Regions from separate parts of the Bacillus silvicola genome, predicted to be linked through region 1. Evidence: a T-box and tRNA genes for the amino acid it is inferred to sense, from the RefSeq annotation. Region 1 holds a T-box; the other holds one or more tRNA genes.
The links. A T-box is a leader RNA that pairs with one kind of tRNA and senses whether it is charged. The one in region 1 lies ahead of tyrS (tyrosine--tRNA ligase), so its partner is inferred to be a tRNA-Tyr.
Positions count from the first base shown of each region.

Region 2: it has a tRNA-Tyr gene. The T-box ahead of tyrS (tyrosine--tRNA ligase) is inferred to sense a tRNA for this amino acid. The anticodon was not compared.

Region 1 is NZ_JBNGVC010000012.1:1,568,667-1,573,587, reverse strand. It holds gene acsA (acetate--CoA ligase) at 1-769, shown strand, start outside; gene ACP6L7_RS20150 (maltose acetyltransferase domain-containing protein) at 855-1,412, shown strand; gene ACP6L7_RS20145 (hypothetical protein) at 1,479-1,934, shown strand; gene ACP6L7_RS20140 (RNA polymerase sigma factor) at 1,915-2,460, shown strand; gene ACP6L7_RS20135 (hypothetical protein) at 2,441-2,686, shown strand; T-box leader at 2,754-2,983, shown strand; gene tyrS (tyrosine--tRNA ligase) at 3,054-4,310, shown strand; gene ACP6L7_RS20125 (YjdJ family protein) at 4,388-4,690, opposite strand; gene ACP6L7_RS20120 (transporter) at 4,841-4,921, shown strand, end outside.
Region 2 is NZ_JBNGVC010000013.1:1,052,098-1,057,018, reverse strand. It holds rRNA gene ACP6L7_RS27555 (23S ribosomal RNA) at 1-813, shown strand, start outside; rRNA gene rrf (5S ribosomal RNA) at 904-1,019, shown strand; tRNA gene ACP6L7_RS27545 (tRNA-Asn) at 1,029-1,103, shown strand; tRNA gene ACP6L7_RS27540 (tRNA-Thr) at 1,108-1,180, shown strand; tRNA gene ACP6L7_RS27535 (tRNA-Glu) at 1,204-1,278, shown strand; tRNA gene ACP6L7_RS27530 (tRNA-Val) at 1,284-1,359, shown strand; tRNA gene ACP6L7_RS27525 (tRNA-Tyr) at 1,376-1,459, shown strand; tRNA gene ACP6L7_RS27520 (tRNA-Gln) at 1,525-1,599, shown strand; tRNA gene ACP6L7_RS27515 (tRNA-Lys) at 1,605-1,680, shown strand; tRNA gene ACP6L7_RS27510 (tRNA-Gly) at 1,686-1,757, shown strand; tRNA gene ACP6L7_RS27505 (tRNA-Ala) at 1,768-1,840, shown strand; gene ACP6L7_RS27500 (glycerate kinase) at 1,965-3,110, shown strand; gene rocF (arginase) at 3,379-4,272, shown strand; gene cdaA (diadenylate cyclase CdaA) at 4,520-4,921, shown strand, end outside.

The DNA.
Region 1 (4,921 bases):
AATTAAAAAATATGATTTATCACAAGTTCGTCACGTATTAAGCGTCGGTGAACCATTAAATCCAGAAGTAATTCGCTGGGGTATGAACGCATTTGGACTTCGTATTCATGATACGTGGTGGATGACAGAAACAGGTGGACAAGTTATTTGTAACTACCCTTGTATGGAAATCCGTCCAGGTTCAATGGGTAAACCAATTCCAGGTGTGAAAGCAGCAATTGTTGATAATGAAGGAAATGAAGTACCTCCATACACAATGGGGAACTTAGCGATTGGTAAAGGTTGGCCAGCTATGATGCGTGGAATCTGGAATAACCAGCAAAAATATGAGTCTTACTTCATGCCAGGGGATTGGTACGTATCAGGTGACTCTGCATATATGGACGAAGACGGATACTTCTGGTTCCAAGGACGTATTGACGATGTAATTATGACGTCAGGTGAGCGCGTTGGTCCGTTTGAAGTAGAAAGCAAATTAATCGAGCACGCTGCTGTTGCAGAAGCTGGTGTAATTGGTATTCCAGACCCAGTTCGCGGTGAAATCATTAAAGCATTTATCGCGCTTCGCGCAGGATACGAGCCATCTGAAGAACTAAAAGAAGAGATTCGTCAATTTGTAAAGAAAGGCCTAGCAGCTCATGCAGCGCCAAGACAAATTGAATTTAGAGATAAATTACCGAAAACGAGAAGTGGTAAAATTATGCGCCGCGTATTAAAAGCGTGGGAGTTAAACTTACCAACAGGTGATTTGTCAACGATGGAAGATTAAGAGAGAAAGGTCTGAACGAAACAACGTTCAGATCTTTTTTTATGTTATTATTAACTTATATATATAAGTTAAGGGGGGTGATAAAATGAAAACAGAAAAAGAAAAGATGATACTAGGGGAAATGTACATACCAGCTGATCCAGTTTTAGTACAAGACAGGGAGCAAGCTCGTATATTAACGAGAAAATTAAATGATACGCCAGAAGTGCAATTAAAAGAGCGTAGCGAAATTGTAAAAGAACTATTCGGAACGACAGGAGATAACATTCATCTTGAATCTTCTTTTAGATGTGATTACGGCTATAACATTCATGTTGGCGAAAATTTTTACGCGAACTTTGATTGTACGATTTTAGACGTATGTCCCGTTACAATCGGAGTGAACTGTATGTTAGCTCCAGGTGTTCACATTTATACAGCAACGCACCCGCTCGATCCAGTAGAACGCATAAGCGGATCAGAATACGGAAAACCAGTTACAATCGGCGATAACGTATGGATTGGCGGAAGAGCAATTATTAATCCAGGTGTAACAATTGGAGATAATGCGGTTATCGCATCTGGCGCCGTTGTAACGAAAGATGTGCCTGATAATGTAGTAGTTGGCGGGAATCCTGCAAAGATTATTAAAAAAATAAAATAATATTTGAACGAAGCGCCTTCCTCGTCTGTATACATTTATGAAAGAATAGATGAGGGAGGCTTTTATATGTCTAATAAATTACTTCTTACTTTTGCTTTAATTGGAGTTATAGTTGTATTTTCTTGTGGTTTGCTATTACCGATGCCAATTGGATTTAAAGTATCAATGATTACAGCTGGGGTCATGATGATTGTTATGTTTTCAATCATCATTCCATTTGATAGAAAACATATAGTACGGAAAAATGGATATAAAATTGATTTTACAAAAACAAAAGTGTATTTTCGCTGGAATGTATTTGATACGATTTCGGCTTGTCTTGCAGTGTATGCATGCGTATGTGTGCAAGCATTAAATATTTTAGTTTCAACCGGACAGACAATTCAAAACCCGTATGTTCAATTTTTTACGAATCAATCGCAAGTATGGATTATTGTCGCTAGTTGCTATTTAATTTCCCGTATTTCATTAACGTTAAAAGGAATAAAGGAGATCAAAAATCATGGCGCTGATTGGGATTGAGGAGGAGCTCATGCTTGCGTATCAAAGTGGAGATAAGCAGGCTGGGGAAAAACTATATGTTTTAATCAAACCAGCGCTATACACATTTTTATATCGATTTAACCGAGATGAACAATTAAGTATCGACCTCGTGCAAGATACGTTTTTGACATTAGAACGAAAGAAGCATATGTATGAACTTGAAAAAGGAAAAATAAAAACGTATTTATTTCAAATTGGTTATCGTCTTATGATTAATAAATTAAATAGAAGAAAAAAGTGGCGTACACTTTTGCCATTTTTAGTGCCGATTCAGGAAAAAGAATTTTCTCACGAAGATCGGCTCACAGTAAGAGAAGCAATTTTGAAAGTTCCTGAAGAACAGCGAGCGGTCCTCATTCTTTCTTATTATCATGATATGCAGCAAAAAGAGATTGCAGAGATATTAAACATTCCGATTGGAACAGTGAAATCGAGACTTCATAACGGGATAAAGAAATTAAAACAATTGCTGGAGGTGGATGAAATTGAGCGAAAATCCCTTTAAGAGTGAATATAAATTACAGCAGCATTTAGACAGTGACTATGTAGAAATACCGGACTTTCCAAAAACGGTAAGTCGCTTCGATCGATTAATCGGATTTCTTGGTTCTCCAGCGAAAGATCCTGTGGAGGCGACAATTGGGAATGATTTATCAGTTGTGTTTCATGTCTCGTTACTAGTTGGAGTTCCAATTCTTTCTCTTATTACGATACTCTTTGCGACGTTGTAAAGGATAGAAATTCGACCTCTATTTGACACGCCTATATAAATGATGGTATAAAGAAAAGTATATGAATAATTGAGCGTGGAAAGGGAGAAGTAGTGATCATTTCCCTGTTTTAGAGAGCTGATGGTCGGTGGAAATCAGCACATAGATGATCGCGAATTACGCCCCTAGAGCATCTTTTTTCGATTGAATTATATTCAAAAGGGAAAAGACGGTGCTAAGCCGTTATGTAAATAAGGTGGTAGGCTTTTTTTTGCCTGCAACTAGGGTGGTAACGCGATAATCAAAATCGTCCCTTATTTGAAGGGGCGATTTTTTTATGTTTTCAACCTTCACGCCAGTAATGAACTTAAAGGAGAGTATGTAGGATATGGGTATTTTACAAGATCTTGAATTTCGCGGTCTAATTAATCAGCAAACAGATGCTGAGGGACTTGAGCAATTATTAGAAAAAGAAAGCGTTAAATTATACTGTGGTTTCGACCCGACAGCGGATAGCTTACACATCGGTCATATGTTACCAGTATTAATGTTACGTCGTTTCCAATTAGCTGGTCACCAACCAATCGCACTTGTTGGCGGTGGTACTGGTATGATCGGTGACCCAAGTGGTAAAAAAGCAGAGCGTACATTAAATACGAAAGATACAGTTGCTTACTACACAGAAAGCATTAAAAACCAACTTTCAAACTTCTTAGAGTTCGAAAACGTGGACAACCCAGCAACAATGGCTAACAACTATGATTGGCTTGGTAACTTAGATGTAATTTCATTCTTACGCGATATCGGTAAAAACTTCGGTTTAAACTATATGTTAGCAAAAGATACAGTAGCTTCTCGTTTAGATACTGGTATTTCATTCACTGAGTTTAGTTATATGATTTTACAATCATACGACTTCTTAAACTTATACCAAAACCATAATTGCCGCCTACAAATCGGTGGTAGTGACCAATGGGGTAACATTACAGCTGGTCTTGAATTAATCCGTAAATCAGAAGAAGATGCGAAAGCATTCGGTTTAACAATTCCACTTGTTACAAAATCTGACGGTACGAAGTTTGGTAAAACAGAAGGCGGCGCAATTTGGTTAGACCCAGAGAAAACAACTCCTTACGAGTTTTACCAATTCTGGATTAACACAGATGATCGCGACGTAGTTAAATACTTAAAATACTTCACATTCTTATCTCATGAAGAAATTCTTGAGCTTGAAAAGCAAGTAGCTGAAGCACCAGAAAAACGTGCAGCACAAAAAGCATTAGGTTCTGAAATGACAAAACTTGTTCACGGCGGAGAAGCATTAGAGCAAGCGATTAAAATTTCAGCTGCACTATTCAGCGGTTCTGTAGCAGAACTGACTGCAAGCGAAATCGAACAAGGCTTCAAAGACGTACCATCTGTAGAACGTACGGCAGAAGATACAGTATTAATCGACTTACTTGTAGAAAGTAAAATCTCTCCATCAAAACGTCAAGCACGTGAAGATGTGACGAACGGTGCAATCTACGTAAACGGTGAGCGTACACAAGCATTAGACTGCGTTGTAACAGAAAACGACCGCATCGAAGGCAAATTCACAATCATTCGCCGCGGTAAAAAGAAATATTTCTTAATTCGTTACTAATCAGAAACGAATATAAACAAATAGTACCCCGAATTGTAGGCTGAAAAGTTTATGATTCGGGGTTTTTATGTATGAATTTAGATTACCTCACGAGTTCTTGTAAATAGAATATGAAGAATTAATACGAGCATATAAAGTAAACTAATAAGCATAACAATAAATGCTGTTGGATAAAATTTTGCCGCATATATAAAGAAATCGATTTGATAAATATCTTGGTAATTTGAAACGGTGCCTTTAAAGTAATTCGTAAACTTAGCGCTATATTTCCATTCATCAGGATAATCTATCAAATTACTCCCCTGATACCAACTAGCGAGTGCTGAAGTAATAAATAGCATAAATGAACTTCCGAGTTGAACCATTTGGTTTATTGTCAAAAAGAATCCACCTCCTATTTTATGGTTATTATAGCGTGCATTAGCATTCCTGTAATCTTTTTGTTGTAATCTCCTTTTCGAGTTCATACGGAAATCACATGTAAGCGGTATGATAAACGTATAACAACTAGAAAGGAGTGGTAAAACAAAATGTCACTAGAAGCGCTCATTATTTTTTCTTTGCTAAATGCGGGTCAGCTTGCAGAGAACACGAAGGTTGATATACATAAA
Region 2 (4,921 bases), on a different contig from region 1:
GATATTGAATTTTGGTACAGTTTGTACAGGATAGGCGGGAGCCATTGAAACCGGAGCGCTAGCTTCGGTGGAGGCGCTGGTGGGATACCGCCCTGACTGTATTGAAATTCTAACCTACGGGTCTTATCGACCCGGGAGACAGTGTCAGGTGGGCAGTTTGACTGGGGCGGTCGCCTCCTAAAGTGTAACGGAGGCGCCCAAAGGTTCCCTCAGAATGGTTGGAAATCATTCGTAGAGTGCAAAGGCATAAGGGAGCTTGACTGCGAGACCTACAAGTCGAGCAGGGACGAAAGTCGGGCTTAGTGATCCGGTGGTTCCGCATGGAAGGGCCATCGCTCAACGGATAAAAGCTACCCCGGGGATAACAGGCTTATCTCCCCCAAGAGTCCACATCGACGGGGAGGTTTGGCACCTCGATGTCGGCTCATCGCATCCTGGGGCTGTAGTCGGTCCCAAGGGTTGGGCTGTTCGCCCATTAAAGCGGTACGCGAGCTGGGTTCAGAACGTCGTGAGACAGTTCGGTCCCTATCCGTCGTGGGCGTAGGAAATTTGAGAGGAGCTGTCCTTAGTACGAGAGGACCGGGATGGACGCACCGCTGGTGTACCAGTTGTTCTGCCAAGGGCATAGCTGGGTAGCTATGTGCGGAAGGGATAAGTGCTGAAAGCATCTAAGCATGAAGCCCCCCTCAAGATGAGATTTCCCATAGCGTAAGCTAGTAAGATCCCTGAAAGATGATCAGGTTGATAGGTTCGAGGTGGAAGCATGGTGACATGTGGAGCTGACGAATACTAATAGATCGAGGACTTAACCATATAATATGTAGCAATGTTATCTAGTTTTGAAGGAATATATGTTTAGATTTCTTCTTGACATTCTGAAAAGAATGTGTATAATGATAAAAGTCTGGTAATGATGGCAGAGAGGTCACACCCGTTCCCATACCGAACACGGAAGTTAAGCTCTCTAGCGCCGATGGTAGTTGGGACCTTGTCCCTGTGAGAGTAGGACGTTGCCAGGCTTGTATTATTCCGCAGTAGCTCAGCGGTAGAGCTATCGGCTGTTAACCGATCGGTCGTAGGTTCGATTCCTACCTGCGGAGCCATTATGCTTCCATAGCTCAGCTGGTAGAGTACTTCCATGGTAAGGAAGAGGTCACCGGTTCAAGCCCGGTTGGAAGCTTGAGAAAAGTTTTGGATTTTTTTGGCCCGTTGGTCAAGTGGTTAAGACACCGCCCTTTCACGGCGGTAACACGGGTTCGAATCCCGTACGGGTCACCACTTTTGGAGGATTAGCTCAGCTGGGAGAGCACCTGCCTTACAAGCAGGGGGTCGGCGGTTCGATCCCGTCATCCTCCACCATATATATTTAAATGTCGGAGGGGTAGCGAAGTGGCTAAACGCGGCGGACTGTAAATCCGCTCCTTCGGGTTCGGCAGTTCGAATCTGCCCCCCTCCACCATTTTCTTTAAAATAACCTGAAAGGGTTTATTTTTTTGAGAAGATAACCATACTAGTAAATATTAATGGGCTATAGCCAAGCGGTAAGGCAACGGACTTTGACTCCGTCATGCGCTGGTTCGAATCCAGCTAGCCCAGCCATTTACGAGCCATTAGCTCAGTTGGTAGAGCATCTGACTTTTAATCAGAGGGTCGAAGGTTCGAATCCTTCATGGCTCACCATTTTCGCGGAAGTAGTTCAGTGGTAGAATACAACCTTGCCAAGGTTGGGGTCGCGGGTTCGAATCCCGTCTTCCGCTTTATTACTACGGGGCCTTAGCTCAGCTGGGAGAGCGCCTGCCTTGCACGCAGGAGGTCAGCGGTTCGATCCCGCTAGGCTCCATATAAATAGGGAAAGCTTACATCAAATGATGTAAGCTTTTTTTGTGCTTAAATTTCACATAAAAAGACAACTTGTGTATATGTTGTTTAAAATGAAAGAAGAGCATAAATAAGGAGAGATAATTATGAAAGTTGTCATTGCATCTGATTCATATAAAGAAAGTTTGAAAGCTATGGAGGCATGTGAAGCTATTGAAAGAGGTTTTGCAGCAGTTTTTCCTAAAGCAGAGTACGTTAAAGTACCAATTGGAGATGGAGGTGAAGGAACGGTCGAATCTCTTGTTGGTGCTACAATGGGAGAAATTATATCACTTAATGTGACAGGGCCGCTTGGAGAGAGCGTGCAAGCCTTTTATGGTATGTCTAAGGATAAGGAGACAGCATTTATTGAAATGGCAGCAGCATCAGGATTACAACACGTTCCAATTGAAAAGAGAAACCCACTTATTACAACAACAAAAGGGACAGGTGAACTTATATTACATGCATTAGATCAAGGAGTGAAACACATTATTTTAGGACTTGGAGGAAGTGCTACAAATGATGGTGGGGCTGGTATGCTATCCGCTTTAGGTACAAGGTTTATAAACAGGAAAGGTGAAGTAATAGAACCCTCTGGAGGGACATTAAATTTGATTACTACTGTTGATCTTTCTAGGATTGATTCACGCCTAAAGGATTTAAAGTTAGAAGCAGCGTGTGATGTAGATAACCCTTTAGTTGGAGCTAGCGGGGCATCTTTTGTATTTGCGAGACAAAAGGGCGCAAATGTAGAGATGATGAAAGAGCTAGATGAGAATTTAAAACATTATGCTAATATACTTAAACAACATGTATCTTTAGATGTATCTGAAATACCGGGGGCGGGGGCAGCTGGAGGAATGGGAGCAGCTGTCGTTGCGGTGCTAAAGGGGCAGTTAAGAAAAGGAATTGAAATTGTATTAGATTATACAAATTTTGATAAGTGTATAGAGGGCGCCGATCTGATTGTAACTGGTGAGGGAAGAATAGATGAACAAACAGCGTATGGAAAAGCTCTTGTTGGTGTCGCGAAGCGGGCGAAATATCGTCATATTCCTGTAATTGCTATTGGTGGATCTGTATCCTCGAATTATACGACTGTTTACGAAAAGGGAATTGATGCAGTGTTTAGTATTACAGCGAGTCCAATGACATTAGAAGAAGCATATAAAAGGGCAGAAGAGAATATCGAAATGACAGCAAGAAATATTGCAACAGTGTGGAAATTAGCATCAGAAAAACGCTTCTAAATGTAGAAGTGTTTTTTAATCCATTTATTTGATGATATTTTGCATAATCCTGAGTGATGATGGAGAAAAGTGCGGATAAAAATATTAGCTGATAGAAAAGTCAGTTGTTTCACTAAGTTAACTTTATACATAGAATAGTCTTAAAATTTAGGTTTCAATGAGTGTACAAGTGAATATATTGTATATCCATGCAGAAAAATGTCGAGTTGAGTCAGACTATATAAAAGATTTAAAATATTTAGGAAGGCATAAAAGGGGGATACTATCTATGAAAAAAGAAATCTCAGTTATTGGAGTTCCAATGGATTTAGGACAGATGCGTCGCGGGGTTGATATGGGACCAAGCGCGATCCGTTATGCAGGGGTAATTGAAAGAATTGAACAAATTGGATATGACGTTAAAGATTTGGGAGATATATGTATTGAGAGAGAAAAAGAAGTAGATGAAAATACAAAATTAAGAAACCTTACACAAGTTGCAACTGTATGTAATGAATTAGCAAGTAAGGTTGATCATATTATAGAAGAAGGTCGTTTTCCACTTGTATTAGGCGGTGACCATAGTATTGCTATCGGTACGCTAGCTGGTGTAGCGAAACATTATAAAAATTTAGGTGTTATTTGGTATGATGCACATGGTGATTTAAATACAGAAGAGACTTCACCATCTGGAAATATTCACGGTATGTCACTTGCTGCAAGTTTAGGCTATGGACATCCGACGCTTGTAGACTTATATGAAGCATATCCAAAGGTGAAAAAAGAGAACGTTGTAATTATCGGTGCACGTGCATTGGATGAAGGAGAAAAAGACTTTATTCGCGATGAAGGCATTAAAGTATTCTCAATGCATGAAATCGATCGTATGGGTATGACGGCTGTTATGGAAGAAACAATTGCGTATTTATCTCATACGGATGGTGTCCATTTATCATTAGATCTAGATGGGCTTGATCCTCATGACGCACCAGGAGTTGGAACACCTGTAATTGGCGGTCTATCTTATCGTGAAAGCCACTTAGCGATGGAGATGTTAGCAGAAGCTGATATTGTTACATCTGCTGAGTTTGTTGAAGTAAATACAATTTTAGATGAGAGAAACAGAACAGCAACAACAGCGGTTGCTTTAATGGGTTCTTTATTCGGTGAAAAACTGAAATAAATGTAAGAAAAGCAACTGTGAAGTTGCTTTTTTTATTGGGAAATAGGCGTATAATTATGATTGATATTATACTGTAGGGTAAGAAAGGTTGACATCTTACCAATTTAAGCTAAAGGGGGCGTTTGTAATTGTCGTTTGTTTCATGTATGGTATAATTAACTAGTTGTTGGAAATACATACAGATAGAGCATAAAATAATATTTCAATATATGGATAGAATTGCTCGTAAGTAGGAGGAAGGGTTAGCATGCCTTTTGAAGATACGACCATTTTGAAATATCTTAGTACGGCATTAGATATTGCTGTTGTATGGTTTATTATATATAAGCTAATTCTTATAATCCGGGGCACGAAGGCTGTTCAACTTTTAAAAGGTATTACAGTTATTATTGTCGTCCGGATGATCAGTATTTTACTTGAATTGCATACGCTATATTGGCTAACGGAACAAGTATTAACGTGGGGATTCCTAGCTGTTATTATTATCTTCCAGCCAGAATTGCGAAGAGCACTTGAGCAGCTAGGACGAGGTAGTCTGTTTTCGCGTGTGGGAACTCACGAGGAAGATGAACCTGAAATTGTTGCAACAGCGATAGCGAAAGCTACGGAATATATGGGAAAACGTAGAATAGGTGCATTAATTACGTTG